2 regions of the Pseudomonas cichorii genome follow, and region 2 is predicted to be linked to the other one. Evidence: predicted binding sites of a transcription regulator. Region 2 holds the regulator's gene; the other holds the start of a gene.
What was found. Region 2 encodes LexA, which represses DNA repair genes until DNA is damaged. Its sites were predicted from a motif close to CTGTNTNNNNANACAG; they were not measured.
Positions count from the first base shown of each region.

Region 1 (15,205 bases), 3.0 Mb from region 2:
GGTGCGTGCTTCTTGGCTTGTTCAAACATGTCACGGACACGGCTTGCACCAACACCCACGAACATTTCGACAAAGTCGGAACCGGAAATGGTGAAGAACGGCACTTTCGCTTCGCCGGCAATCGCCTTGGCAAGCAAGGTCTTACCGGTACCCGGAGGACCGACCATCAGCACGCCGCGAGGAATACGACCGCCCAGACGCTGGAACTTGCCCGGATCGCGCAGGAACTCGACGAGCTCGCCCACTTCTTCCTTGGCCTCATCACAACCCGCCACATCGGCCAGGGTCGTCTTCACCTGATCTTCGGAAAGCAGGCGCGCCTTGCTCTTGCCGAAGCTCATCGGGCCGCCCTTGCCGCCCGCGCCACCTTGCATCTGGCGCATGAAGAACATGAACACGGCAATGATGACCAGAATCGGGAAGCTGGCTACCAGCAACTGGGTCCAGATGCTCTGCTGCTCAGGCTGTTTGCCTTCGACCACTACATTGTTATCGACCAGATCACCAATCAGACCGTTGTCTGCAATGGCCGGGCGGATGGTCTTGAAGGTGTCGCCATCACTGCGCTTGCCTGTAATGACAGCGCCGTCCACGGAAACCTTCTCGACCTTGCCATCCTTGACCTGCTGGATGAACTCGGAGTAGTTGAGGGTCTGCGGCTCGTTCGGGCTGGAGAAGTTGTTCATCACCGTCACAAGGACTGCCGCGATGATCAACCACAGGATCAAATTCTTTGCCATATCGTTCAATTAGCTACCCTCTGAAGCAAGCTCCACGCAGGAAGCGTGCCTCGCATGATATTCACCGGCCTAACTTACTACAGAACCTACAGATGTGGCAGGCACCGTCTGTAACCCTTTGTGAAACTTTGACTACATGATGGTCATACATGCGCCATCCGCATAGCCATTTGAAAAAACCTATCGACCGCCCTCAAAGACGCTCATCACTGGCAGCGCCTTCGACTGCGCGGAAACCGCGAGCCAGCAGATATTGCTCACGGGACCTGTCGCGCGACGACAATGGCTTGCGCATCTGCACCTTGTCGAACAGCTTGCGAATATCCTTGTGGTACACATCAAAGCCTTCACCCTGGAAGACCTTGATCAGAAAATCGCCACCCGGGCGCAAGACCCGACCGGCAAGATCCAGAGCCAGCTCACACAGGAACATTGCCCGAGGCATGTCCACTGCGCTCAATCCACTCATATTGGGGGCCATATCGGAAATCACAAGGTCTACCTGTGTATTACCTACAGCTTCCAGAATTTGAGCGAGAACGGCGTCCTCGGTGAAGTCACCCTTGATGAAGGTCACATCGGGGATGCTGTCCATCTCCAGAATATCGGACGCAATCAGGCGACCCTGACCACCAATCAGACGACTGGTCACCTGCGACCACCCGCCTGGAGCCGCGCCCAGGTCGATGACCGTCATGCCCGGACGGATAATCTTGTCCTTCTCCTGGATCTCCAGGAGCTTGTAGCTGGCACGAGAACGGTAGCCGTCCTTCTGCGCCATTTTGACGTATTTGTCATCAAAGTGTTCTTTGAGCCAATTATGGCTTGTCTTGGAACGGGCCACGGGGCACCTCAAAAATAAAACGAGTCGTGATTAACTGGGCGGTCCCGGACTCGCTCGGGTAAACTGGCCGCCGCTTTTTTACAAGATCAGACGCAGGGGTCAGATTATGCCGCTCACTCAAGAGCAGAAGAAACAATACAAATCCATTGGCCACCATCTGAAACCAGTATTGATAGTGGCTGACAATGGTTTGACTGAAGGTGTGCTCGCCGAACTCGAGCGCGCACTGAGCGATCACGAGCTGATCAAGATCAAACTCAATATCCTCGATCGCGAAAGCCGCCTTCAGACCATTGCAGAACTCTGCAAGGCCGGTTCAGCGGACCTCGTACAGGTCATCGGCAAAATGGCGCTGATCTATCGCAAGAACCCAAAGGTAAACAAGCAACTGTCCAACGTCCACCGCGCAAGCTGATTTTAAAAGCCAGGGCGCCTTCAGCGCGCCCTGCTGCTCCTTCCCGGCACCGGCTGCAAGACCAGCAACAAGCCGCTCAATGCCAGCACCAGATAACTCAGCAGTTGCCAGTGCAATGCACCGGCAAACCAGTGCCGCAGCACGTAATAAGCCGCTGACGACAACAATGCAATTGAAAGCAATTGCCCGCGAAAATCCCGCCAGACACTTGCCAGACGCTCGAAGCGAACCAGCAACGTCAGTTGCAACACCACACAGGCTGCCGCAAAAGCTACCAGCAGAGCACTCGCACGATTGGCGAACTGATCGATGAACAGCGGCGCAAGGCCTGTCTGATCGAGCACCGCCAATGTCGCCAGGTGCAAAAGGACCAGCCCGCCCACCCATAAGGTCTGGACAAGCTGCCAGACTATTGCGCCCGCTGGAAACGGGCGCAACCCATCAAACGTGACGGACTTCAACGATCTCGTACTCGATGACACCGCTAGGCGTTTTCACCGTCACCACATCGCCCTCTTCCTTGGCAATCAATGCACGGGCGATAGGCGAACCAACGGAAATTTTGCCCAGCTTGATATCGGCCTCATCTTCACCCACGATCTGATAGGTCACAGACTCGTCGGTTTCAACGTTGGCGATCTGGACAGTCGTCCCGAAAATCACCTTCCCGGTATGAGGAATGGTAGTGACGTCGATGATGACCGCATTCTGCATGCGGCCTTCGATATCACGGATCCGCGCCTCGACCATACCCTGCTGCTCGCGGGCAGCATGGTATTCGGCATTTTCCTTGAGATCGCCCAGCTCACGCGCAGTACCGATGTCCTGGCTGAGTTTTGGACGAATCACCTTGGTCAGATGCGTCAACTCTTCTTCCAGGGCGCGAGCGCCCTGGACAGTCATTGGGTATTTGATCATGCCTTCAGTCCTGCATGTAGATCCTGCAAGCGACGCACGGTCTTTTCCGGACCGAACTTGAGCGCTTCGCAGATGGCTTCGCCTGCAGCAATAGTAGTGGTGCAGTAAATCTTGTGCTGCAAGGCGTTACGACGAATGGAGTAGGAGTCAGCGATGGACTGACGGCCTTCTGTGGTGTTGATGATCAGAGTGACTTCGTCATTCTTGATCATGTCGACCACGTGTGGACGACCTTCGGTCACCTTGTTGACGCGACGCACCTTCAGGCCAGCAGCTTCGATCAGCTTGGCCGTACCGGCGGTCGCCACGATCTCGAAACCGAGGTTGATCAGGTCGCGAGCGACGCCGGCCACCAGAGGCTTGTCGTCATTGCGCACGCTGATGAATGCAGTACCACCTGTCGGCAGAATCTCGCTGGCGCCAACCTGGGCCTTGGCAAAAGCTTCACCGAAGGTGTCGCCCACGCCCATCACTTCACCGGTCGACTTCATCTCTGGGCCGAGGATCGGGTCAACACCCGGGAACTTGGCGAACGGGAAGACCGCCTCTTTCACACTGTAGAAGTTCGGAATGATTTCCTTGGTGAAACCCAGCTCTTTCAGGGTTTTACCCGCCATGACGCGAGCAGCGATCATCGCCAGGGAAACACCGATGCACTTGGACACGAAAGGCACGGTACGGGATGCACGCGGGTTCACTTCGATGACGTAGATGTCCTCGCCTTGCAACGCCAGCTGAACGTTCATCAGACCGACAACGCCCAGCTCCAGAGCCATTTTCTTGACCTGTTCGCGCATCTCGTCCTGGATGTGAGCCGGCAGCGAGTAAGGCGGCAGCGAACATGCGGAGTCACCGGAGTGAACGCCCGCCTGCTCGATGTGCTGCATGATCGCACCGATCACGACATCGGTACCGTCGCAGACAGCATCGACGTCCATTTCGATGGCGCAGTTCAGGAAGTGGTCCAGCAAGACCGGGCTATCGTTGGAAACCTGAACGGCTTCACGCAGGTAGCGCTTAAGCTCTTCTTCCTGGTAGACGATTTCCATCGCCCGGCCGCCCAGTACGTAGGATGGACGCACAACCAGCGGGTAACCGATTTTTGCGGCGGCACGAATGGCTTCGTCTTCGCTGCGCACGGTGGCGTTTGGCGGCTGACGCAGGTTCAGGCGCTCAACCATCTGCTGGAAGCGCTCACGATCTTCTGCACGGTCGATGGCGTCAGGGCTGGTGCCGATAATCGGCACGCCAGCAGCTTCCAGGGCGCGAGCCAGTTTCAGAGGGGTCTGGCCGCCGTACTGGACGATGACGCCTTTAGGCTTCTCGACGCGCACGATTTCCAGAACGTCTTCCAGAGTGACAGGCTCGAAGTACAGACGGTCGGACGTGTCGTAATCGGTAGAAACGGTTTCCGGGTTGCAGTTGACCATGATGGTCTCGTACCCGTCTTCGCGCAGCGCCAGAGCCGCGTGTACGCAGCAGTAGTCGAACTCGATGCCCTGGCCGATACGGTTAGGACCGCCACCCAGGATCATGATCTTGTCACGAGTCGACGGGTTGGCCTCGCACTCTTCTTCGTACGTCGAGTACAGATAAGCGGTGTCGGTCGCGAACTCGGCAGCGCAGGTGTCGACGCGCTTGTAGACCGGGAACACTTCCAGCTTCTGACGATGAGTACGCAGGTTCTTCTCGGTAACGCCCAGCAGCTTGGCCAGACGCGCATCGGAGAAGCCCTTGCGCTTGAGGCGGAACATCAGATCACGATCGATGGCCGAAAGACCCAGGGTCTTGACCTTTTCTTCTTCCTTGATCAGATCTTCGATCTGCACCAGGAACCAAGGGTCGATCATGTTCATTTCGAAGATTTCTTCGACGGTCAGACCAGCACGGAAAGCGTCGGCGACGTACCAGATGCGCTCTGCACCCGGAACGGTCAGCTCGCGCTTGAGGGTGCTCATGCTTTCCGGATGGCTCAGATCCAGCTTTGGATCGAGACCGCAGACGCCGACTTCCAGACCGCGCAGGGCTTTCTGCAGGGATTCCTGGAAGGTACGGCCGATAGCCATGACTTCACCGACCGACTTCATCTGAGTGGTCAGGCGAGCGTCGGCCTTGGAGAACTTCTCGAAGGCAAAGCGCGGCAGCTTGGTCACGACGTAGTCGATGGACGGCTCGAAGGACGCCGGGGTCTTGCCACCGGTGATGTCGTTCTGCAGTTCGTCGAGGGTGTAGCCGACCGCCAGTTTGGCAGCGACCTTGGCAATCGGGAAACCGGTAGCCTTGGAGGCCAGCGCGGAGGAGCGGGAAACCCGTGGGTTCATCTCGATCACGACCATGCGGCCAGTGTCCGGGCAGATACCGAACTGCACGTTGGAACCGCCGGTTTCGACGCCGATCTCGCGCAGAACAGCCAGGGAGGCGTTACGCAGGATCTGGTATTCCTTGTCCGTCAGGGTCTGTGCTGGCGCAACAGTGATCGAGTCACCGGTGTGCACACCCATCGGGTCGAAGTTTTCGATGGAGCAGACGATGATGCAGTTGTCCTTCTTGTCGCGGACAACTTCCATTTCGTACTCTTTCCAGCCGATCAGCGATTCGTCGATCAGCAGCTCTTTGGTCGGCGAAAGATCCAGACCACGAGCGCAGATTTCTTCGAACTCTTCACGGTTGTAGGCGATACCGCCACCGGTGCCGCCCATGGTGAACGATGGACGGATGATGCAAGGGAAGCCCAGTTTTTCGAGAACTGCGTTGGCTTCTTCCATAGTGTGGGCAATGCCGGAGCGCGGGCATTCCAGACCGATGGATTTCATGGCCTTGTCGAAACGCGAACGGTCTTCGGCCTTGTCGATGGTGTCGGCATTGGCGCCGATCATTTCAACGCCGAACTTCTCCAGAACGCCTTCGCGCTCCAGATCCAGTGCGCAGTTCAGTGCAGTCTGGCCGCCCATGGTAGGCAGTACTGCATCCGGACGCTCTTTTTCGATGATCTTGGCAACGGTCTGCCACTTGATCGGCTCGATGTAGGTCGCGTCGGCCATGGCCGGGTCGGTCATGATGGTCGCCGGGTTGGAGTTCACCAGGATGACGCGGTAACCCTCTTCGCGCAGTGCCTTGCAGGCCTGGGCGCCGGAGTAGTCGAATTCACAGGCCTGACCGATCACGATAGGACCGGCGCCGAGAATCAGGATGCTTTTAATATCTGTACGTTTTGGCATGGGGTTGTCACTCAAATCCGTAGGTCAGTCGGCAAGCCGTCTTGAACATTTCTTTGCGGTGACCTGGGTGGCGACAACCGGATTCATTATCCGGGGCCACCCTGGGCACGTGCTTACTACATTCTCAAGGCAGCCGGTCAGCGTCGCTTGGCCATGGCTTCGATAAAGCGGTCAAACAGGGGAGCCACGTCATTTGGACCCGGACTTGCTTCAGGGTGACCCTGGAAGCTGAAGGCGCTCTTGTCGGTGCGCTCGATACCTTGCAGGGTGCCGTCAAACAGCGACTTGTGGATAGCGCGAACGTTGCTCGGCAGAGTCGATTCATCAACCGCAAAACCGTGGTTCTGGCTGGTGATCATGACGACGCCGGTGTCCAGATCCTGGACCGGGTGGTTGGCACCGTGGTGGCCGTGACCCATTTTTACCGTCTTGGCGCCGGAAGCCAGAGCCAGCAACTGGTGACCCAGGCAGATACCGAAAACCGGAATCTCGGTTTCCAGGACTTCCTTGATGGCCTTGATGGCGTAGTCGCATGGCTCTGGGTCGCCAGGGCCGTTGGACAGGAAAACACCGTCTGGGCTGTAGGCCAGTACATCGCTGGCAGGCGTTTGCGCCGGAACAACAGTAACGCGGCAACCGCGCTCGACCAGCATGCGCAGGATATTGACCTTGACGCCGTAGTCGTAGGCCACGACGTGGTACGGCAGCTCGGCAGCGGCGATTTCAGGGTGGCTGTCGGTTTTCAGGCTCCAGACGCTGGAACGCCACTCGTAGCTTTCCTTGGTGCTGACTTCCTTGGCCAGGTCCATGCCCTTGAGGCCCGGGAAGCCGCGAGCGGCTGCGATTGCGGCCTCTTCGGAAATGTTGTCACCGGCGATGATGCAGCCGTTCTGAGCACCTTTCTCACGCAGGATGCGGGTCAGACGGCGGGTATCGATACCTGCGATGGCAACAACGTTGTTGGCCTTGAGGTATTCGTCCAGAGGCTGCTTGTTACGCCAGTTGCTGGAGACCAGAGGCAGGTCACGGATAACCAGGCCTGCGGACCAGACGCGATTCGACTCGGCGTCTTCAGGCGTGGTGCCTGTGTTGCCGATGTGCGGGTAAGTCAGAGTAACGATTTGCTGGGCATAGGAAGGATCGGTAAGGATTTCCTGATAGCCGGTCATTGCGGTGTTGAACACCACCTCACCAACGGTCTGGCCGTCGGCTCCAATGGCTTCGCCGCGAAAAATGCTGCCATCAGCAAGGGCAAGTATGGCTGGCTTAGTCAAGAAGACCTCCCGTAAATAAAGCCTGAAAGGGCGTTCGCAGGTTGCAAAAAAGCGGAATGACGTAGATACGTCACCCCGCTTTCTTATAGATTCATCTGCGCGCTTTTAGTGGACACACTAAAGCTGTAGCTTACAGAAAAAGCCTTTTTTGGTCTACCACCAATGAGCCCGAAAACCCACGGAATGCGACAAGGCTGAATCCGGCACTCACAATCAACGCAGCTCCAGCACGTCCTGCATGTCATAAAGACCAGGAGCCCTACCATCGAGCCACATGGCAGCCCGGACGGCTCCCTTGGCAAACGTCATCCGGCTGGATGCCTTGTGGGTGATTTCCACGCGCTCGCCATCAGCGGCGAACAAGACCGTATGGTCACCCACGATATCGCCAGCCCTGATGGTCGCAAAACCAATCGCCTGACGATCACGAGCACCGGTCTGACCTTCACGACTATGGACAGCGACCTTTTCCAGATCACGACCCAGCGCCTCGGCAACCACTTCGCCCATACGCAATGCAGTACCCGAAGGCGCATCGACCTTGTGACGGTGGTGAGCTTCGGTGATTTCGATATCGACGTCGTCGCCCAGCACGCGAGCAGCCGTATCCAGCAGCTTCAGGCAGAGGTTCACACCCACGCTGAAGTTGGCAGCGAAAACGATAGGGATCTCTTTCGCTGCCTCAACCAGTTGCAGCTTCTCTTCAGCACTGAAACCCGTGGTGCCGATGATCATGGCCTTGCCCGCCTTGCGGCAGAAAGCCAGATTCTTGAGCGTCACCGTAGGGTGCGTGAAGTCGATCAACACATCGAACTCATCGGCAACCCGGGCAACATCACCCGACAACGGCACGCCGATACGACCCAGCGCAGCCAGCTCTCCGGCATCAGCACCCACCAGCGTGCTGTCCGGACGATCAATGGCTGCCGTCAGCCCGGCGCCCGGCGCCGACAGAACCGCCTCAATCAAAGTCTTACCCATGCGCCCGGCGGCGCCTACCACAGCAATACGTCGCATAACCTTCTCCTGCCCAGTCAGCCCTTACAAGTCACCGAAGAAACGCTTCACACCCTCGAACCAGCCACTGGCTTTCGGAGAGTGAGAGTCGTCGCCTTCAAGCGAAGTACGGAACTCTTCAAGCAGTTCACGCTGACGCTTGCCGAGGTTGACCGGCGTTTCAACCGCAACACGACACATCAAGTCGCCAGCACCGCCGCCACGCACCGGAGCCACACCCTTGCCACGCAAGCGGAACTGCTTGCCGGTCTGGGTGCCTTCAGGGATCTTCAACTTGACCCGACCATCCAGCGTCGGCACTTCAAGCTCGCCACCCAGCGCCGCGTCAGTGAAGCTGATTGGCACTTCGCAATACAGATGCTTGCCGTCGCGCTGGAAAATGGCGTGTTCACGCACATTGATCACAACGTACAGGTCGCCGGTCGGCCCGCCCTGGGAGCCCACCTCGCCTTCGCCGGACAGACGAATGCGGTCACCGGTATCGACACCTGGCGGAACCTTGACCGAGAGGGTCTTGGATTCTTCGACACGGCCTTCGCCATGGCACGAATCGCACGGATCGGAAATGATCTTGCCGTGACCATGGCAACGAGGACAGGTTTGCTGCACGGAGAAGAACCCCTGCTGCATGCGCACCTGACCAATGCCGCCGCATGTCGGACAAGTGACCGGCGAAGAACCTTTCTTCGCACCGCTGCCATCGCAAGGTTTGCAATTGACCAGCGTCGGAACACGGATATTCACGGTCGTACCGCGAACCGCTTCTTCGAGGTCCAGTTCCAGGGTGTAACGCAGATCGCTACCGCGCTGTGCGCCGCCACGACCGCCACCACCACGGCCACCACCGAAGAAGTCGCTGAACACGTCACCGAAAATATCGGAGAAGTTCGCACCGCCAGCGCCGCCACCGAAACCACCGCCACCCATGCTCGGGTCTATGCCGGCGTGGCCGTACTGATCGTATGCCGCACGCTTGCTGGCATCGGACAGAACTTCATAGGCCTCATTGGCCTCTTTGAACAGCTCTTCCGCAGCCTTGTCATCAGGGTTGCGGTCTGGGTGGTGCTTCATCGCAAGGCGGCGATAAGCCTTCTTCAGCTCAGCCTCGCTGGCACCCCGCTCCACCCCCAACACTTCATAATAATCACGCTTTGCCATAATTCTTCCGCACTCTTGAGGACGTTCGGCAAGACCCTCCTGAGCCTTGCCAAACTCGTTGAGCCCCATACAGGCCCGGACCCAACTCACGTCAATTCAACGATCCTGGTCTTGTTTAGACAGCCAGTTGCCTGACCGAGAAAGCGGCAGAACGAATCGCCACGCAGGAGCATGACGACCTTGCCACAGGGCGTACGGACCTTGACCCGAACGCCGGAATTTTGCCTGCTCCAGACACGCCAACGCGGGAGCAAGCTCCCGCGCGGCGACATCCTACCAGCCACCGCTCGGAACGGGTCAACTGGCTTTCAAGCAAGCCTGCGCTTACTTGTTGTCTTTCACTTCTTCAAACTCGGCGTCGACCACGTCGTCAGCCTTGGCTTTCTCTTCAGCAGGCTTGGCAGCCGCTTCAGGGTTTTCAGCCTGCTCAGCGTACATTTTCTGAGCGATTGGCGCGGAAACCTTGGACAGCTCTTCGATCTTGGCTTCGATAGCAGCCTTGTCGTCGCCTTTCACGGCAGCTTCCAGAGCAACCAGAGCAGCCTCGACAGCGGTCTTCTCTTCTGCGGTCACTTTGTCGCCAGCATCGCTGATCATCTTGCGAGTCGAGTGAACCAGCGCATCACCCTGGTTACGGGCAGATGCCAGCTCTTCAAACTTACGGTCTTCTTCGCTGTTAGCTTCAGCGTCGCGGATCATCTGCTGGATTTCTTCATCCGACAGACCCGAGTTAGCCTTGATCACGATGGACTGCTGCTTGCCAGTCGCCTTGTCTTTCGCGCCTACGTGCAGGATGCCGTTGGCGTCGATGTCGAAGGTGACCTCGATCTGCGGAACGCCACGTGGAGCTGGTGGAATCTCGGCCAGGTCGAACTTGCCCAGGGACTTGTTCTGACCGGCTTGCTTACGCTCACCTTGCAGTACGTGAATGGTTACAGCGTTCTGGTTGTCATCGGCAGTCGAGAACACTTGCGATTTCTTGGTAGGAATCGTGGTGTTTTTCTCGATCAGCGCAGTCATCACGCCGCCCATGGTTTCGATACCCAGAGTCAGCGGGCTGACGTCCAGCAGCAGAACGTCCTTGACGTCACCGGCCAGTACCGCGCCCTGGATAGCAGCACCCATGGCAACCGCTTCGTCAGGGTTGACGTCCTTACGAGCTTCTTTACCGAAGAACTCGGTTACCAGTTTCTGAACCAGCGGCATACGAGTCTGGCCACCGACCAGGATCACGTCATTGATCGAACCGATGTCGATACCGGCATCTTTCAGAGCGATACGGCATGGCTCGATAGTGCGCTGAACCAGGTCTTCAACCAGCGATTCCAGCTTGGAGCGCGAGATTTTCACGTTCAAGTGCTTTGGACCGGTAGCGTCTGCAGTGATGTACGGCAGGTTGACGTCGGTCTGCATGCTGGAAGACAGCTCGATCTTGGCTTTTTCAGCAGCTTCTTTCAGACGCTGCATCGCCAGCGGGTCACCTTTGAGGTTCATGCCGCTTTCTTTCTTGAATTCGTCGACGAGGTAGTCGATCAGACGAATGTCGAAGTCCTCACCACCCAGGAAGGTGTCGCCGTTGGTTGCCAGCACTTCAAACTGATGCTCGCCGTCAACTTCAGCAATTTCGATGACCGAAACGTCGAAAGTACCGCCACCCAGGTCATAAACGATGACAGTGTGGTCGCCCTTCGCCTTGTCCATACCGTAAGCCAGAGCGGCTGCGGTTGGTTCGTTGATGATACGTTTGACGTCCAGACCCGCGATGCGACCGGCATCCTTGGTAGCCTGACGCTGGCTGTCGTTGAAGTAAGCCGGAACGGTGATGACCGCTTCGGTGACCGTCTCGCCGAGGTAGTCTTCGGCGGTCTTCTTCATTTTCTTCAGGATTTCGGCAGAAATCTGAGGAGGAGCCATTTTCTGGCCATTTACTTCAACCCAGGCGTCGCCGTTGTCAGCCTTGGCGATTTTGTACGGAACCATCTGGATGTCTTTCTGTACGACGTCTTCTTCAAAACGACGACCGATCAGACGCTTTACTGCGTACAGAGTGTTATGCGGGTTGGTTACCGCCTGACGCTTGGCGGACTGGCCGACCAGGATTTCGCCATCGTTGGCATAGGCAATGATCGAAGGAGTAGTACGAGCGCCTTCGGCGTTCTCGATAACCTTGACGTTGCCGTTTTCCAGAATAGAGACGCAGGAGTTGGTGGTCCCCAGGTCAATACCGATAATCTTGCCCATCTTTGACTCTCCCGAAACTTTTGATTGGGTTGCCGCAACTGCGTTTACAAATTGCGGTAGCTCTTAAACGCTTGGCCTATAAATGGGGGCCAGACAGCTGATTTCAAGCCTGCTCATCAATTGATGGCGAAACAGGCGACGGTGCCTTGCTGACCACGACCATGGCCGGACGCAGCAGACGACCGTTGAGCTGATAACCCTTCTGGAACACTTTCAGAACGCTGTTTGGTTCGACATCCGCGCTTTCCTGCATCGCCATTGCCTGATGATGTTCGGCATTGAATGGCTGACCGTGCGGGTCGATGGCCTCCAACTGATAACGCTTGAGGGTGTCGTTGAACATCTTGAGCGTCAGCTCGATACCTTCACGCATCGGACGAATGCTTTCGTCGTCCGGATTGGACAGGTCCAGACCACGCTCCAGGCTGTCCACGATAGGCAGCAGATCGCCAGCGAACTTCTCAAGAGCGAATTTGTGAGCCTTTTCCACATCCTGTTCTGCACGACGACGTACGTTCTGCAGATCCGCAGCAACACGCAGGGACTGGTCCTGTGCCGCAGTCAATTGCTCTTCGAGCACCTGCACACGAGTTGCCAGATCATCACCCGAAGCTGTCTCGCCAGCCTGGTCCTGAGTTTGCGCATCCAGATTCTGTTCGTCAGCCATAGTGTTCTCCTCTCAAAAACGTCCGCGAACCCATCTCGCGCTTCTGCCCCCTATATGGGAACGGATTTTCAGGCTTCAAGGGCTCGACACGACGGATATGCGCATTGCCTGAAAATTTTCTTGAGCGATGCATACGCTGAGCGGAGCCGTTTTCATCACGGTCCGGACTAAAAAAGCTCGATAACCGATCAAATCGAGCTAAGTTCAAGCATTGTCAGAACCAAATAAAACACTGTATAAATAACCAGACAAATCGCTTGGGAGCCACTCCATGCTGGTGCACCTTTCCGTACATAACTACGCCATCGTCGAACACCTTGATCTGGAACTGGATCGAGGCATGAGCGTAATCACTGGCGAAACCGGTGCCGGCAAGTCGATCATGCTCGACGCTCTGGGCCTGACGCTCGGCGATCGCGCCGACAGCGGCGTCGTTCGCCCCGGAGCCGACAAGGCCGATATCCTGGCCACCTTCGATCTGTCCGATATTCCCGAAGCGCAAACCTGGCTGAAAGAGCGCGACCTGGACAACGACGGCCCGTGCATTCTGCGGCGAGTCATTACCGCTGAAGGGCGCTCACGCTCCTACATCAACGGCACGCCATGCCCCCAAGGCGACCTCAAGGCCCTGGGCGAACTGCTGATCGATATTCATAGCCAGCATGAACACCAGTCGCTGTTGAAAACCGATACCCACAGACGCTTGCTGGATGAGTACGCCGGCGCGACCGAACTGGCGCGCCAGGTTCAACTGGCCGCCCAACGCTGGCGCCAGACCCGTCAGGAGCTGGAACGGCTTTCCAACTCTGGCGACGAACAGCGCGCACGGCACCAGTTGCTCAGCTATCAACTGGAAGAGCTGGAAAGCCTGAGCCTGGGCGAGAACGAACTGGAGCAGCTCGAGCAGGAACACAAGAACCTGACCAACGCCGAAAGCCTGCTGAGCATCTGCCGCCAGGTCGTCGAGCAATGCAGCGAGAGCGATTCGGGCAATGTGCTGAATGCATTGACCGCCAGCCTGAACCGCCTGGGCAGCATCAACAATTCACCCACAGCCCTGAGTGAAGCCACCGGCCTGCTGTCCAGCGCACAGATACAGATAGAAGAAGCCGTCGGCGAACTGAATCGTTTCCTGGATCACTTCGATGCCGACCCGGCCCGCCTGCAACAGCTCGAAGAGCGTCTGGACAGCATCTACACACTGGCTCGCAAGCACCGCATCCAGCCAACCGAGCTGAGCGAACTGCAACAGAAGCTGCTGGATGAAATTGAAACCCTGAATGCCAACGACGAATCCATCGAGCGACTCGAGCACGAACTGGCTTCATTTGCCCGCCACTATCAGGAAAAAGCCAGGGAGCTGAGCGATTCGCGCCAACGCGCATCTACCGAACTGGCCAGCGCAGTCGAGGAAGAAATCCAGCGTCTGGGCATGCCCGGCGGTCGATTCACCATCGAGTTGAAACCCAATACTGGCAACGACCTGCTTCCCCATGGGCTGGAACAAGTCGAATTACTGGTCAGCGCCAACCCTGGGCAGCCACTGAAAGCACTGGCCAAGGTAGCCTCGGGTGGCGAGCTGTCACGTATCAGCCTCGCCATTCAGGTGATTACCGCACAGACCTCCCGCGTACCAACGCTGGTATTCGACGAGGTCGATGTAGGCATCGGCGGCCCGACAGCCGAAATTGTCGGCCAGCTACTGCGCCGCCTGGGCGAGCGCGGGCAAGTGATGACCGTGACCCATCTGCCGCAGGTGGCAGCGCAGGGCCATCAGCATTTGTTCGTACACAAGGTCAGAGGCAGCGACGCGACCCGCACCGCCGTCTCGAAGCTCAACAAGAACGAACGCATAGAAGAAGTGGCGCGCATGCTCGGCGGCATCGACCTGACCAAGGAATCCCTGGCGCACGCGAAGAAAATGGTCATCACCGCCAAAAACTGATGATCCATAAAGCACAAAGGCGACCCTGAGGTCGCCTTTGTCGTCGCAGGCTTACGCCTTTTTGTTACGAACGTAGAGCACAAGATTGTGATCTACCAGATCGTAACCGTGTCTCTCGACGATAGCCTTTTGCAGCTTTTCGATTTCTTCGTCGAAGAACTCGATCACCTCGCCGGACTCCACATTGACCATATGGTCGTGGTGGCCGCCATCAGCCAGCTCGAACACAGCATGACCGCCGTCGAAATTGTGGCGAACCACCAATCCAGCAGCTTCAAACTGAGTCAGAACACGGTAGACCGTGGCCAGACCGACATCCTCGCTAGCCTCCATCAGCGCCTTGTAGACATCTTCGGCACTCATGTGGCGCTGCTCGGCAGAATCGAGCATTTGAAGGATTTTGACCCGTGGTAAGGTCACCTTAAGTCCTGCTTTACGTAGTTCGCTATTTTCAACCATGGTCAGCTTTCTCGCAGACGCTGCTTCGCAGCTTCTCTTAATGCAGGTATGATCCGGGTTTACGTTGTCCCAGCCAAGATAGTGGAAGTCGCCCACCGATGCAAAACACCAAGCTCTTGCTAACCAGTTTCACCCTTGTGGGACTGCTCGCACTCGCCGGTTGTTCATTCCCCGGGGTTTACAAAATCGACATCCAACAGGGAAATGTCGTCACGCAGGACATGATAGACCAGTTACGTCCCGGAATGACCCGGCGACAAGTACGGTTTATCATGGGCAACCCTCTGTTGACAGATACATTTCACACTG
Region 1 covers NZ_CP074349.1:845,363-860,567, reverse strand. Annotated here, with positions in the region: gene ftsH (ATP-dependent zinc metalloprotease FtsH) at 1-740, opposite strand, end outside; gene rlmE (23S rRNA (uridine(2552)-2'-O)-methyltransferase RlmE) at 934-1,584, opposite strand; gene KGD89_RS03810 (YhbY family RNA-binding protein) at 1,691-1,999, shown strand; gene KGD89_RS03805 (MFS transporter) at 2,020-2,382, opposite strand; gene greA (transcription elongation factor GreA) at 2,441-2,917, opposite strand; gene carB (carbamoyl-phosphate synthase large subunit) at 2,914-6,135, opposite strand; gene carA (glutamine-hydrolyzing carbamoyl-phosphate synthase small subunit) at 6,273-7,409, opposite strand; gene dapB (4-hydroxy-tetrahydrodipicolinate reductase) at 7,623-8,426, opposite strand; gene dnaJ (molecular chaperone DnaJ) at 8,451-9,584, opposite strand; gene dnaK (molecular chaperone DnaK) at 9,909-11,825, opposite strand; gene grpE (nucleotide exchange factor GrpE) at 11,929-12,492, opposite strand; gene recN (DNA repair protein RecN) at 12,764-14,437, shown strand; gene fur (ferric iron uptake transcriptional regulator) at 14,489-14,896, opposite strand; gene KGD89_RS03755 (outer membrane protein assembly factor BamE) at 14,995-15,205, shown strand, end outside.
Region 1: a site for LexA is predicted at 12,725-12,740, ahead of recN (DNA repair protein RecN). Genes of this name have one in related genera too.

Region 2 (15,205 bases):
GATCTGGCCATCGAAGCCAAGGCCAGCCAGCCGCTTGCCGCGCTGTCGAGCTTTCTCGATGAGTTCCCCGGTCGCGTGCTGTTCACCGCCGAATCCGCCGGGCGCCGCGAGGTGCTGCTGGAACTGCTGGATCGCCTGAAACTGCGCCCCAAAACCGTCGACAACTGGCTGGACTTCGTCAACGGCAAGGACCGGTTGGCAATCACCATTGCGCCTCTGGACGAAGGCCTGGTGCTGGAGCAACCCGCGCTTGCGCTGGTGGCCGAGAGCCCGTTGTTCGGTCAGCGGGTCATGCAGCGTCGGCGCCGCGAAAAACGCAACGACGGTGGCAATAACGATGCCGTGATCAAGAACCTCACCGAGCTGCGCGAAGGCGCGCCGGTGGTGCATATCGATCATGGCGTTGGCCGCTACCTGGGGCTGGCGACACTGGAAGTCGAAAATCAGGTGGCCGAATTCCTGATGCTGGCCTACGCCGAAGACGCCAAATTGTATGTGCCGGTCGCCAACCTGCACCTGATCGCCCGCTACACCGGCAGCGACGACGATACCGCGCCGCTGCACCGCCTGGGTTCGGAAACCTGGCAGAAAGCCAAGCGCAAGGCCGCCGAGCAGGTACGCGACGTGGCAGCCGAGTTGCTGGATATCTATGCTCGCCGGGCTGCCCGCGAAGGCTACGCTTTCGCAGACCCGAAAGCCGATTACGCAACCTTCAGCGCCGGGTTCCCGTTCGAGGAAACCCCGGACCAGCAGACCACCATCGAAGCGGTGCGCGCCGACATGCTGGCGCCCAAGCCCATGGACCGGCTGGTCTGCGGCGACGTGGGTTTCGGCAAGACCGAAGTGGCAATGCGCGCCGCGTTCATTGCGGTACACGGCGGACGTCAGGTGGCGATTCTGGTGCCCACTACCCTGCTCGCCCAGCAACACTACAACAGCTTCCGTGACCGCTTTGCAGACTGGCCGGTCCGGGTCGAGGTCATGAGCCGCTTCAAGTCCGCCAAGGAAGTGAACGCTGCCGTGGCCGATCTGGCCGAAGGCAAGATCGACATCGTCATCGGCACCCACAAGCTGCTGCAGGACGATGTGAAAATCAAGAATCTGGGGCTGGTGATCATCGACGAAGAGCACCGTTTCGGAGTGCGTCAGAAGGAACAGCTCAAGGCCCTGCGCAGTGAAGTCGATATCCTGACCCTGACCGCTACACCGATCCCGCGCACCTTGAACATGGCAGTGTCGGGCATGCGCGACCTGTCGATCATCGCCACACCACCTGCCCGCAGGCTTTCGGTGCGCACTTTCGTCATGGAGCAGAACAAGCCGACCATCAAGGAAGCGCTGTTGCGCGAGCTGCTGCGCGGCGGTCAGGTCTATTACCTGCACAACGACGTCAAGACCATCGAGAAATGCGCCGCCGACCTGGCCGAACTGGTGCCCGAGGCACGTATCGGCATCGGCCACGGCCAGATGCGCGAACGAGAACTCGAACAGGTGATGAGCGACTTCTACCACAAGCGCTTCAACGTGCTGATCGCCTCGACCATCATCGAGACCGGCATCGACGTGCCAAGCGCCAACACCATCATCATCGAACGTGCCGACAAATTCGGGCTGGCGCAGTTGCACCAGTTACGCGGCCGGGTCGGGCGCAGCCACCACCAGGCCTACGCCTACCTGCTGACACCGCCACGCAAGCAGATCACGCCGGATGCGGAAAAGCGCCTGGAAGCCATCGCCAACACCCAGGACCTGGGCGCAGGCTTTGTACTGGCCACCAACGACCTGGAAATCCGTGGTGCCGGCGAACTGCTGGGCGACGGCCAGAGCGGCCAGATCCAGGCCGTCGGCTTCACGCTGTACATGGAAATGCTCGAACGCGCCGTCAAGTCGATCCGCAAGGGCGAACAGCCGAACCTCGACCAGCCACTGGGCGGTGGGCCGGAAATCAACCTGCGGGTTCCGGCACTGATTCCCGAGTCGTACCTTCCGGATGTTCATACCCGACTGATTCTCTACAAGCGCATTGCCAATGCCGCCGACGAGGATGGACTCAAGGACCTGCAAGTGGAGATGATCGACCGCTTCGGCCTGCTGCCAGAACCCACCAAGAGCCTGATACGCATCACACAGCTCAAGCTGCATGCCGAGCAACTGGGCATCCGCAAGATCGATGCCGGGCCTCAGGGTGGACGTCTGGAATTTGCAGCCGATACACCGGTTGACCCGCTGACACTGATCAAACTGATCCAGAGCCAGCCCAACCGCTACAAGTTCGAAGGTGCCACACTCTTCAAATTCATGGTCCCCATGGAGCGCCCCGAAGAGCGCTTCAATACGATCGAAGCGCTGCTTGAGCGCCTGACCCCGAAAACTGCTTGAAGGATTCATCCATGCGTCTGTTTCGTTCATTGATCCTGCTGCTGACGCTTGTCGCCCCGACAGCCTTTGCCGACAGCCTGTATCAGGTGGAAATGATCCTGTTTCGCCAGCTCGGCGAGCCTGCCGCAACATTGCAGTTCGCCCCTGAAGACTGGAGCGCGGGCGCCAAACGCATCGACTCCAGCAACGAGCGAAGCCCTGCCTTGAACGACATGACCAAAAAGCTTCAGGACAGCGGCAAATATCAAGTGCTGCTGCAAAAGGCCTGGCAACAGGACATCGGCACCGAAAACAGCAAAATGGCCGTGACCAGCGGCCAGGAACAACTCGGCCACTTCCCGGTAGAGGGCACCATCAGCCTGGCCATCGCACGCTTTACCGATATCTCTGCGGACTTCTGGATCAACCAGCTTGATCCCCATGGCATATTGATCAGCAGTGAGCGCATGAAACAGAGCGCCAGGGTCAAGAACGGCGAGCTGATCTATCTGGATAACAGCAATCTGGCCCTGCTGATAAAAGTTTCTCCCCTTTGAGCATTCAGGAGCGCGACTACGCTCCCTTTCTTTTGAGCATCGCTACGGCGTAGGGCTTTTTAAAACTGTGTCGTCCATTCTCGAAAAAGTCCTTGCCTCTGCATGGACACAGCTATTCAAACCCCAGACTCTTGAGCGGGGGTACGGCTACGCCCTGCAAAAACGCATCGCACTCGAAGAGTCCAGCCCGCAGATCATTCGCACCACCTGCCGGGGCTCGGGGTACGAGCTCTACACCCAGACCCTGCTGTTCAAGGATCCGGATCGCTACAAGAATTTCCTGGTCTGCAAATGCACCTGTCCTGTACACAATGACTGCAAGCACTGCGTAGCAGCCATGCACTTCCTGCAGGACCCGGCAAACAAGCCTGCCATTGCCGCCGCCATGGCCTCGCACACTCCCGAGGTCGTCGAGCCCAAGGCCACTCTGCCCGAACGCCTGATCGACGATATGAAACCCGTACCGCGCCTGATTCTGGCCAGTGTCGAGTTCAGCGCCTATGAGCCGCGCAACGGGCGCATGCAGCGTCATATCCAGCATCGGGCAGCGCTGGCCTTCGCCTATGGCAAGCACTATGCCGTTGGCACGACCAACGTCAGCATTCTGGTCAGTTCCCTGGGCAGCGATCTGGTCAACCAGAAGAGCGACATCATCGAGCACACCGAAACCGAAACCCTGCGCATACGCCGCCAGGGCGAGCAGGAGCGGCAATATCGCCAGCAACTGAACGATATCGGCTTCAAGGTCGCTACCCGGCAAAGCAAGGCCCTGCCCGACAGCGCCGGGGACATGTATGAACTGCCCACCGACAAAGCGTGGCTGCATTTTGTGCTGGACGATCTGCCAAGGCTGCGCGAGCAAGGCTGGGAAATCGAGATACGCGATGACTTCGGCTTCGATGTCACGCCCGTGGATGACTGGTATGCCGTCATCGACGAAGAAACCGAACGCGACTGGTTCGACCTGGAACTGGGCATCATCGTCAACGGCGAACGCCTGAGCCTGCTGCCGATCCTGATCAACCTGCTTCGCAGCCATCCGGAACTGATGAGCCCTTCGGCCGTTGCCAAGCGCGGCGATGAAGAACAGTTGCTGGTCCAGCTCAACCACTTCACCCAGAGTGGCGGCGGCCCGGTACAGGTCGCACTGCCTTACGGGCGGCTCAAACCGGTGCTTGCGACCCTGGGCGATTTCTACTGGCGCGAGGAAGACAGCAACACGCTGCGCATGAGCCGGGCCGATGCTGCGCGCCTGACCGAACTCGATGATATGCCACTGGTATGGCAGGGCGGCGACCGGCTGCGCCAGTTCGCCGAACGGCTGGTGAACATCAAGGATGCGCCGGTCAGCCTGCCCGAAGGGCTGAATGCCACGCTGCGCACTTATCAGCTGGAAGGCCTGAGCTGGATGCAATCCCTGCGCGAGCTGGAAGTGGGCGGCGTGCTGGCAGACGACATGGGCCTGGGCAAGACCCTGCAAACCCTGACGCACCTGTTGATGGAGAAACAGGCCGGGCGCCTGGATCGCCCTGCCCTGGCCGTCATGCCCACCAGCCTGATCCCCAACTGGCTGGACGAAGCCGAAAACTTCACACCGCAACTCAAGGTCCTGGCCCTGTATGGCGCCAATCGTCATCAGGAAGCCAGCAACCTCCAGGACTACGACCTGATCCTGACTACCTACGCCCTGCTGCCACGAGATCTTGAACTGCTGGAGAAACTGCCGCTGCACGTGCTGATTCTCGATGAAGCGCAATACATCAAGAACCCCAACAGCAAGGCTGCCCAGGCAGCCCGCAACCTCAATGCCCGCCAGCGCCTTTGCCTGAGTGGCACGCCGCTGGAAAACCACCTGGGCGAACTGTGGTCGCTGTTCCACTTCCTGATGCCCGGCTGGCTGGGCAGCAGCAAGGAATTCAACAGCAACTACCGGACAGCCATCGAAAAACACGGCAACGTGGATCGTCTGCACCACCTCAACGCCCGCATCAAACCGTTCCTGCTGCGCCGCACCAAGGAACAGGTCGCGACCGAACTGCCACCCAAGACCGAGATCATTCACTGGGTCGAACTCAATGACGCGCAACGCGACGTCTACGAGACCGTGCGCCTGGCCATGGACAAGAAGGTTCGCGACGAGATCACCCGCAAGGGCGTGGCCCGCAGCCAGATCATCATTCTTGAAGCCCTGCTCAAGCTGCGTCAGGTCTGCTGCGACCTGCGCCTGGTCAACGACGACATGCCGGTTCCTGGCAAACAGGGCAGCTCGGCCAAACTGCAAAGCCTGATGGAGATGTTCGAGGAACTGTTGGCCGAAGGTCGCAAGATCCTGCTGTTCTCGCAGTTCACCTCGATGCTGACCCTGATCGAGCAAGAGCTTGAACAGCGCGGCATTCCCTACGCCCTGCTCACAGGCTCGACCCGTGACCGCCGCACACCGATCCACGACTTCCAGAACGGCAAGCTGCCGGTATTCCTTATCAGCCTGAAAGCCGGTGGTACCGGCCTGAACCTGACCGCTGCCGACACCGTGATTCACTATGACCCATGGTGGAACCCGGCCGCAGAAAACCAGGCCACCGACCGCGCCTACCGCATCGGTCAGGACAAGCCAGTGTTCGTCTACAAGATGATTGCCCGCGGCACCGTGGAAGAAAAAATCCAGCGCTTGCAGCAGGAAAAATCGGCCCTGGCAGCAGGCGTCCTGGATGGCCGCTCGGCAGGAGACTGGAAGCTACGGGACGAAGACCTGAAGGCGCTGTTCGCGCCATTGCCGGCTGCGCCGAAGAAAGGCAGGAAATAATCCGCCCCCTGTGGGAGCGAATTCATTCGCGAGAAGCCTCTTCGCGAATAAATCCGCTCACACGGGGTGGGTTTTATTCTGCCGAAAGCACCCGCGCCAGAGTGGATTTCACTTTACCCATGCCATCACGCAGCGCCTGCTCGATCTCGGCCATGGTGATAACAGCCTTCGACTTGCCCGCAGCCGGATTGACCACCAGCGCCAGACAGGCGTAATCCAGCTCCAGCTCACGGGCCAGTGCCGCTTCAGGCATACCGGTCATGCCGACGATGTCGCAGCCATCACGCTCAAGACGAACGATCTCGGCCACCGTCTCCAGACGCGGCCCCTGGGTGCAGGCATACACGCCACGATCACTGAACTCGCACCCTTCAGCCGCCAGTGCCGCAATCAGACGATCGCGCAGCGCCTCGCTGTAGGGGTAGCTGAAATCGATATGGGTGACCTGCTCCAGATCGTCGGCAAAGAAGGTGTGCTGGCGACCGCTGGTGTAATCCACCAGATCATGGGGCACGCAGAAATGGCCGGTTCCCATGGCCGGATGAATACCGCCCACGGCATTCACGGCCAGAATCGCTTGCGCACCGGCCTGCTTCAAGGCCCAGATGTTGGCGCGGTAGTTGACCTGATGCGGCGGCAGGCGATGAGGATGGCCGTGACGGGCCAGGAACATCACTTCGCGACCGGCATAGTCACCGATCTGAATTTCGCCCGACGGCGCGCCATAAGGCGTGTTCATGGGCAGGGACTGGCGAATGTTCAGACCTTCAAGCTGGGTCAGGCCTGTTCCGCCGATAATCGCGTAAACCGTCATTGCAAATCCTTAATCGATCAATTGGGCATTGCGCAGCGCCTGAAGCGCCGTCAGCCAGCGCGGATGCTGGCGATAATCCGTCGAAGCATGAGCCTGGCCACGCATGCGGGCGGTACGCGCAGAAGGCTTGACCTTCAGACGTTGCGCAGCGCTCAGGGCCAGCTCGGCGGCAGCACGGTCATTGCAGACCAGGCCCATGTCACAACCGGCCGTCAGCGCAGCCTCGATGCGACTGGCCGCATCGCCCACCACATGAGCACCTGCCATGGACAGGTCATCACTGAAGATGACACCGTCAAATTGCAGTTCGCCGCGCAGGATCTCCTGCAACCAGCGACGGGAGAACCCGGCAGGCTGCGAATCGACCTGCGGATAGATGACATGGGCAGGCATCACCGCCGCCAGTTGTTTACTCAGACGTGCAAAAGGCACGAGATCCTTGCTGCGAATCTCGTCCAGGCTGCGCTCGTCATTGGGGATTGCCACATGGGAATCGGCTTCCGCCCAGCCATGACCCGGAAAGTGCTTGCCGGTGGCCGCCATGCCGGCAGCCTGCATACCACGGATAAAAGCACCGGCCAGCAAGGCCGCGCGCTCGGGATCGCCCTCGAAGGAACGGGTTCCCACCACAGCGCTACGCTGGAAATCGAGGTCCAGTACCGGGGCGAAACTCAGGTCCAGGCCAACAGCCAGCACTTCGGTCGCCATCAGCCAGCCGCAATGCTCGGCCAATGATTCGGCATCTGGCTTGTCGGCAATGGCACGCATCGCAGGCAAACGCACGAAACCCTGTCGCAGACGCTGGACCCTGCCGCCTTCCTGATCCACGGCCAGCAGCAAGTCAGGGCGAATGGCACGAATGGCCGCGCTCAACTCGCGTACTTGCCGCGGGTGCTCGATGTTACGGGCAAAGATAATCAAACCGCCCACTTCGGGCTGACGCAGAAACTGACGGTCTTCGGCGGTCAACCAGGTACCGGCGACATCGACCATCAGGGAGCCTTGCAGGCCTGAACTCATAGAAAAACCCTTAACACACCATTACCAATCAATCCGGGCATGGTGCTTGATCCTGGAGCCTCGCGCAATGCGAGCGCATCCAGGAATCGTCAGGCCTTGGCGGCGACGGGGGCGCTTGAGGAGCTTTTGGTGCGCGGCTTGAGCTGCGCTGCGATCATGGCGGCGTCTGTCACACCGGTTTCGGCACGCATGCCGGCTGCCAGGAATGGCACCATAAGGCGCATGACCTGCTCGATGGACGTGTTGACGCCGAAATCGGTCTCGGCGATGGCACGCAAGGCCTTGATACCGGACATACTGAAGGCTGCAGCACCCAGCATGAAGTGCACGCGCCAGAACAGCTCGATAGGTGGAATGCGCGGGGCAGCTTCGTTGACCAGGGTCATGTAGCGGCGGAACACCTTGCCGTACATGTCTTCCAGATAGCGACGCAAGTGACCTTGGCTCTGACTGAACGCAAGCCCCAGCAGGCGCATGAAGATCGACAGGTCATTGCCGCTGCGCGGCTGAACCACCAGCGCCTGCTCGACAAGCATCTCCAGCAACTCTTCAAGCGTTGGCTTTTGCTCGGGCCTGGCCTGACGACGCTCCAGCTCGCGTTCGAGACTGATGCAGAAAGGCCCCAGAAAACGCGAGAAAACCGCCTGGATCAATGCCTTCTTGGAACCGAAGTGATAGTTCACCGCAGCCAGATTGACCGACGCCTTGCTGGTTATCAGACGCAAGGAGGTTTCGGCAAAGCCTTTTTCTGCGAACAATTGCTCGGCAGCATCAAGAATGCGTTCAACGGTTTCCGACTGGGCCATGGCTCTCTGCCTAACAAACGAACGTTTGAAACATACGTATCAGCCGGGCCTCTTGTCAAGCGGGCTGTTCATAGAGTGGCCGAACAGTCACTTATCCGACCTCTTGCAGACAGACTGCAACCCGACCGTCGGGCGACGAAAATGAAAAGGACGATTGCCAACACGCCTTCACTGTATATAATCCCAGTCACTGTATAAAAAGACAGAGCGCCTGCCATGATCAAACTGACGCCACGCCAAGCCGAGATTCTGGGCTTCATCAAACGCTGCCTCGAAGACAATGGCTACCCGCCTACCCGCGCGGAAATCGCTCAGGAACTGGGCTTCAAATCCCCCAACGCGGCGGAAGAACACCTCAAGGCACTGGCCCGCAAGGGCGCCATCGAAATGACTCCGGGTGCGTCACGCGGCATCCGCATCCCCGGTTTCGAGGCAAAGCCTGACGAGAACAGCCTGCCGATCATTGGCCGCGTTGCCGCGGGTGCGCCGATCCTGGCCCAGCAGCATATCGAAGAGTCCTGCAACATCAACCCGACCTTCTTTCATCCAAGTGCCGACTACCTGCTTCGGGTCCACGGCATGAGCATGAAGGATATCGGCATACTCGATGGCGACCTCCTGGCCGTACACACCACCCGTGAGGCTCGCAACGGCCAGATCGTGGTTGCACGGATCGGCGACGAGGTCACGGTAAAACGCTTCAAACGTGAAGGCAGCAAGGTCTGGCTCATTGCTGAAAACCCCGAGTTCGCACCTATCGAGGTCGACCTCAAGGATCAGGAGCTGGTGATCGAAGGCCTGAGTGTCGGCGTCATTCGCCGCTAAGGAGACGTTATGCAGTTCCATCAAGCACCGCACACGCAATTACCACTGTTCGAGGCGTTCCTGGCCCAGCCACTCGCCCCGATGATTGCCGAAGATACCGAAAAGGCCTGGGGCAACGAGCCAGAAGCCTTCAGTGAACTGACATTGCGTGGCGCAGCCGGGAGCTGCCTGAGCCTTATGGCACCTATCCTTCGGGAACTGAGCCAGGACACCAACGACCGCTGGCTGACTCTGATTGCGCCACCCCCAAGCCTTACCCAGACATGGCTGAGGGATGCAGGCCTCAACAGAGAGCGAATACTGCTATTGCAACCTCGGGGGAATCAAAGCGCACTGGAGTTGACTCGCGAAGCGCTTAGACTGGGACGCAGCCATACGGTAGTCAGCTGGATCAATCCGCTGGGTTCCGCTGCTCGTCAGCAACTGGTGAAAGCGGCGCGGATCGGGGATGCGCAGAGTTTGAATATTCGACTGGGCTGATTGATTGCCCAGCCGTTAATGAAGGACCCGAGGCCCCGAGTCCTTCTCAAGCTCACCTTCAGCCAACCGTCCGGCCATCTGCACACCTACGCTCAGCATCGCCTTGGCAATCTCGACATGCTGACCTTGCATGAAAGACTTGGCATCTGCAGAGAAATCGAGGGTAACCAGCGCCCCTTCATCATCGGCGCGACGCAACTCTATGCGGCCGTCAGGTAGTTCGACAATTTCAAGAAAAGAGGTAGGCATCAGTACAAATACTCCGCGAAAGGCCAGCATTGTAACAGTCTGCCAGCCTGTAGATCATTGGTTTTAGCACTCGCTCAAGCCTTCACGAAAACGAATGGCCAGACCCTTTAGTTGTTGCCGCCAGCCTTCCAGTTCCTCACGAGTCAGCTCAAAGGCCGGTTTGTCGTCCAGATTTACCGCCACAATCATCGGCTGGGTGACATCTCCCTTGGGAGCTTTAGGAGCGCGAGGCGGTTCAAACAAGGCGTTGTAGGCCGACAGAAGCTGCGCCAGCCAGGTTTCCCTGTTGCGCGCCAACTCGACCAGTTCGGCCATTTCCGGGATTGCTACGGCGTCCAGCACTTCCTGGGTCAACAGCAGCTCGGCTCGTGGTGCATTGGCCTGAGGCAACCGGTAGAAACCGGCAATTTCATGACACAACCCCAGCAGCGCGCCATACAAATGAAACAGGACGGATTCACGCTCGGCCTGTAACAACGCCTGGGCATTGATGGCCTGACCTTTCTCGGCCTTGCCCAGCGCTTCAAGCGCAAGCCCGGCAAAGTAGATCTTCTGATTGGTGCGGGTATAGAGCTCATAGGCCATGGCGGCATTCTCCATAACGGTCAGATAAAAAGAGCATGGCCACAAGCGCCAAAGCTCCCGGCAGGGTCAAACCCGCCTGGAGCCTCCTGGGCAAACTGTGCCCGACCTGCGCCGGGCACACTTGATCAGCGCTTGTCTTCGACCTTCCAGACACCGCCATCATAGAAAGCACGCCAGCCGGTCGGCTTGCCTTCCACTTCGGTCTGGACATATTGCTCTTTGGTCTTGCGGCTGTAACGAATTACCGCCGGACGGCCATCGGGGTCTTTCTTCGGCGCTTCGCAGAGGAAGTGATACTTGGGATCGATTTCATCCTTGTGCGGCACGATCTCAATGACCAGCGGCGCACGGGTTTCACGATTCTTCGGGAACTGGCTTGCGGCCAGGAACAGACCGGAAGCACCGTCGCGCAGGATGTAGGTGTCATCGACCTTGTCGCACTTGAGCTCAGGCATCTTCACCGGGTCCATCTTCGGTGGCGCAGCCTCGCCGCTCTTGAGCAGCTTGCGAGTGTTCTTGCATTCGGCATTGGTACAGCCGAAGAACTTGCCGAAACGGCCGGTCTTGAGCTGCATTTCGCTGCCACACTTATCGCACTCCAGGCTCGGACCTTCATAGCCCTTGATGCGATAGGTGCCCTCTTCGATCTCGTAACCCGAGCAGTCCGGGTTGTTGCCGCAGATATGCAGCTTGTGCTTCTCGTCCAGCAGATACGCATCCATGGCCGTGCTGCAGACCGGGCAACGGTGTTTGCCGCGCAATACGCGGGATTCGGATTCACCCTCGTCATCCTCGGCGATCTCGTCACCGGGAGTCAGGTTGACCGTCGCCTTGCAGCGCTCCTTGGGTGGCAGGCTGTAGCCCGAGCAGCCGAGGAAGACACCGGTCGACGCGGTGCGGATCTGCATCGGACGACCGCACACCTTGCACGGGATGTCGGTCATGACCGGCTGGTTGGCACGCATGCCGCTGTCAGGGGCTTCGGCCACTTCAAGCTTCTTGCGGAAGTCGCCGTAGAACTCGTCCAGCACGTTCTTCCAGTCGCGCTCGCCCTGGGCCACATCGTCGAGGTTCTCTTCCATGCCGGCCGTGAAGCCGTAGTCCATCAGGTTGGAAAAGCTCTCGGACAGACGACCGGTGACGATATCGCCCATTTTTTCCGAATAGAAACGACGATTGTGCAATGCAACGTAGCCACGATCCTGAATGGTCGAAATGATCGCCGCATAGGTCGAAGGACGACCGATGCCGCGCTTTTCCATTTCCTTGACCAGGCTGGCTTCTGAGTAGCGAGCTGGCGGCTTGGTGAAGTGCTGGCTCGGGTCCAGTGTCACCAGCTTCAGGGTTTCGCCCTGCGCCATGTCCGGCAGCACACCGTCATCGCCAGGCTTGGAGATCTGCGGCAATACACGGGTGTAACCGTCGAACTTCAGGATGCGGCCCTTGGCGCGCAGCTCGAAGTCACCGGCAGCAACGCTGACCGTGGTCGACAGGTACTGGGCCGGCGGCATCTGGCAGGCCACGAACTGGCGCCAGATCAACTCGTAAAGGCGCTCGGCATCACGCTCCATGCCCGACAGCTTGCTTGGATGGGTATTCACGTCGGACGGACGAATCGCTTCGTGAGCCTCTTGTGCGCCTTCCTTGCTGCTGTAGACATTCGGGGATTCCGGCAGGTACTTCTTGCCGAACTCTGTCTCGATGTAAGCGCGCGCCATGCTGACGGCATCGGCCGACAGGTTGGTGGAGTCGGTACGCATGTAAGTGATGTAGCCCGCTTCATACAAGCGCTGGGCCATCATCATGGTTTTCTTCACACCGAAGCCCAGGCGGTTACTGGCTGCCTGCTGCAAGGTGGACGTGATGAATGGCGCAGACGGCTTGCTGCTGGTCGGCTTGTCTTCGCGCTTGACGATGCTGTAGCTGGAGGCCTTGAGCTTCTCCAGCGCCGCCATGGCCTGTGCTTCGTTGAGCGGCTTGAAGGCCTCGCCGTTTTCCCTGGCGACTTCAAAGCGCACATTGGCGCCCTTGGCAGTACCCAGGTCGGCGTGGATTTCCCAGTACTCTTCAGGATTGAAGGCACGGATTTCGCGCTCGCGCTCCACCACCAGCTTCACGGCAACCGATTGCACACGACCGGCTGACAGGCCACGAGCGACCTTTTGCCAGAGCAGCGGCGACACCATGTAGCCCACGACGCGGTCGAGGAAGCGACGGGCCTGCTGGGCGTTCACACGGGCGATGTCCAGCTCGCCTGGCTTTGAAAAGGCTTCCTGGATGGCTTTCTTGGTGATTTCGTTGAACACCACGCGCTTGAAGCGGCTGTCATCCCCACCGATGGCTTCGCGCAGGTGCCAGGCAATGGCTTCCCCTTCGCGGTCCAAGTCCGTTGCGAGATAGATGGTGTCGGCATCCTTGGCCAGCTTGCGCAGCTCTTCGATCACCTTTTCCTTGCCGGGAAGGATTTCGTATTTGGCCTTCCAGCCGTGTTCGGGGTCGACGCCCATACGCGACACCAACTGGCGCCGGGCCTTTTCCTTGGGGCTCAGTGCGGGCGCTTCGCTCGCAGTTGCCTTGCCACGCTTGGCGGCAGGTTCCTTGGCAGCACTAGCCGAACCGCTGGTGGGCAGGTCTCGGATATGGCCGATACTCGACTTCACCACGTACTGGTTGCCCAAATACTTGTTGATGGTCTTGGCCTTAGCCGGGGATTCCACGATGACCAGCGATTTGCCCATGGATCAGAAAATTCCTGAAAACTAGATGAAAGACAGAGTGGAGCTTATAAAGGCCACGCTATATATAGTGGCTACAAGGTGAGGTCAAGCACAGGCTGTTGTACGGCCCCGACTCACGGACGGGTAAAAAGACTCGGCTCAACCTGAACCAAAGCAAAGCGCGGCACTTGCTCGCCGTCAACCTCGACGGACTCGAGGAACATGCTCAAAGGACGTACCCACATCCCGAAATCACCGTAAAGAGCTTGATAGAACACCACTTCTTCCTCGGTTTCGGAATGTCGCGCAACACTGAATACCCGGTACTCCGGGCCTTTGTAATGGCGATAGAGCCCTGGCTCTAATTGCATGCTGTTGCCCTCTTGAAACATGACTGAAACAACGGGTAAAAAAATGGCTTTTTCCAAAATACAAAAGCCGGGGACCAGGCCCCGGCTCGCATCAATTCAGGGTCCGTTGACGGCAACAGACCCTTTCAATCTCAGATGCGTTCAAAAACAGTGGCAATGCCCTGGCCCAGACCGATACACATGGTCGAGACGCCCAGCTTGCCGCCATTCTGCTTCATTACATTGAGCAAAGTACCCGAAATACGCGCACCGGAGCACCCAAATGGATGGCCCAGGGCGATAGCGCCGCCGTTCAGATTAACCTTCTCGTTCATCTTGTCGAGCACTTTCAGATCCTTGAGCACTGGCAGGGCCTGTGCGGCGAAGGCTTCGTTGAGCTCGAAGAAGTCGATATCGGCAATGCCAAGACCGGCACGCTTGAGGGCTTTCTGAGTCGCCGGTACCGGGCCGTAACCCATGATTGCCGGGTCTACACCCGCAACGGCCATGGAACGGATGACCGCCATCGGCTCGATACCCAGGTCCTTGGCACGCTGGGCAGACATGACGATCATGCAGGACGCACCGTCGGTAATCTGCGATGACGTACCCGCCGTTACAGTACCGCCCTTGGGATTGAATGCAGGCTTGAGCGCCGCGAGACTTTCCAGGGTGGTATCCGGACGGATGGTTTCGTCGTAGTCGAAAACCTTGAGAAAACCGTCTTCGTCATAACCCTGCATCGGGATGATCTCGTCCTTGAACTTGCCCTCCAGGGTCGCCTTGTGAGCGAGCTGGTGGGAGCGCAGGCCGAAAGCGTCCTGTTGCTCACGGGTAATGCCGTGCATCTTGCCAAGCATTTCGGCAGTCAGGCCCATCATCCCCGAAGCCTTGGCGGCATGCAGGGACATGTGCGGGTTCGGGTCGACGCCATGCATCATGCCGACATGGCCCATGTGCTCGACGCCACCGATCACGAACACATCACCGTTGCCGGTCATGATCGCCTGGGCCGCCGTGTGCAGCGCGCTCATGGACGAGCCGCAGAGGCGGCTCACGGTCTGGGCCGCAGAGGTGTGCGGGATCTGGGTCAGCAACGACGCCATGCGTGCGATGTTCCAGCCCTGCTCCAGGGTCTGGTTGACGCAGCCCCAGATGACATCTTCCACCTCGGCCGGGTCGATCTTCGCATTGCGCTCCAGCAACTTGCTGATCAGGTGCGCCGACATGTCTTCGGCACGGGTGTTGCGGTGCATGCCGCCCTTGGAGCGGCCCATCGGGGTGCGACCGAAGTCGACAATCACGACGTCTCTTGGATTCAAGCTCATACGTTCATTCCTCAGAAGGCGCTTAACCGAAGAAGCTCTGGCCTTTACTGGCCATTTCACGCAGCTTCGCGGTCGGTTGATACAAGGCACCCAGCTCGGCATATTGGTCAGCGAGGGCAACGAATTGGGCGACGCCGATGGAGTCGATGTAACGCAGCGCACCACCACGGAACGGAGGGAAACCGATGCCGTAGATCAGGCCCATGTCGGCTTCGGCAGCAGTCTCGACGATGCCGTCTTCCAGGCAGCGCACGGTTTCCATGCACAGCGGGATCATCATCCAGTTGATGATGTCTTCATCGGTCACTTCACG
Region 2 covers NZ_CP074349.1:3,802,746-3,817,950, forward strand. Annotated here, with positions in the region: gene mfd (transcription-repair coupling factor) at 1-2,379, shown strand, start outside; gene KGD89_RS15765 (CsiV family protein) at 2,391-2,915, shown strand; gene KGD89_RS15770 (DEAD/DEAH box helicase) at 2,983-5,718, shown strand; gene KGD89_RS15775 (S-methyl-5'-thioinosine phosphorylase) at 5,792-6,532, opposite strand; gene nagZ (beta-N-acetylhexosaminidase) at 6,542-7,540, opposite strand; gene psrA (transcriptional regulator PsrA) at 7,642-8,358, opposite strand; gene lexA (transcriptional repressor LexA) at 8,575-9,183, shown strand; gene sulA (SOS-induced cell division inhibitor SulA) at 9,193-9,663, shown strand; gene KGD89_RS15800 (hypothetical protein) at 9,679-9,912, opposite strand; gene KGD89_RS15805 (DUF6586 family protein) at 9,976-10,497, opposite strand; gene topA (type I DNA topoisomerase) at 10,623-13,235, opposite strand; gene KGD89_RS15815 (DUF1653 domain-containing protein) at 13,349-13,585, opposite strand; gene fadA (acetyl-CoA C-acyltransferase FadA) at 13,717-14,892, opposite strand; gene fadB (fatty acid oxidation complex subunit alpha FadB) at 14,915-15,205, opposite strand, start outside.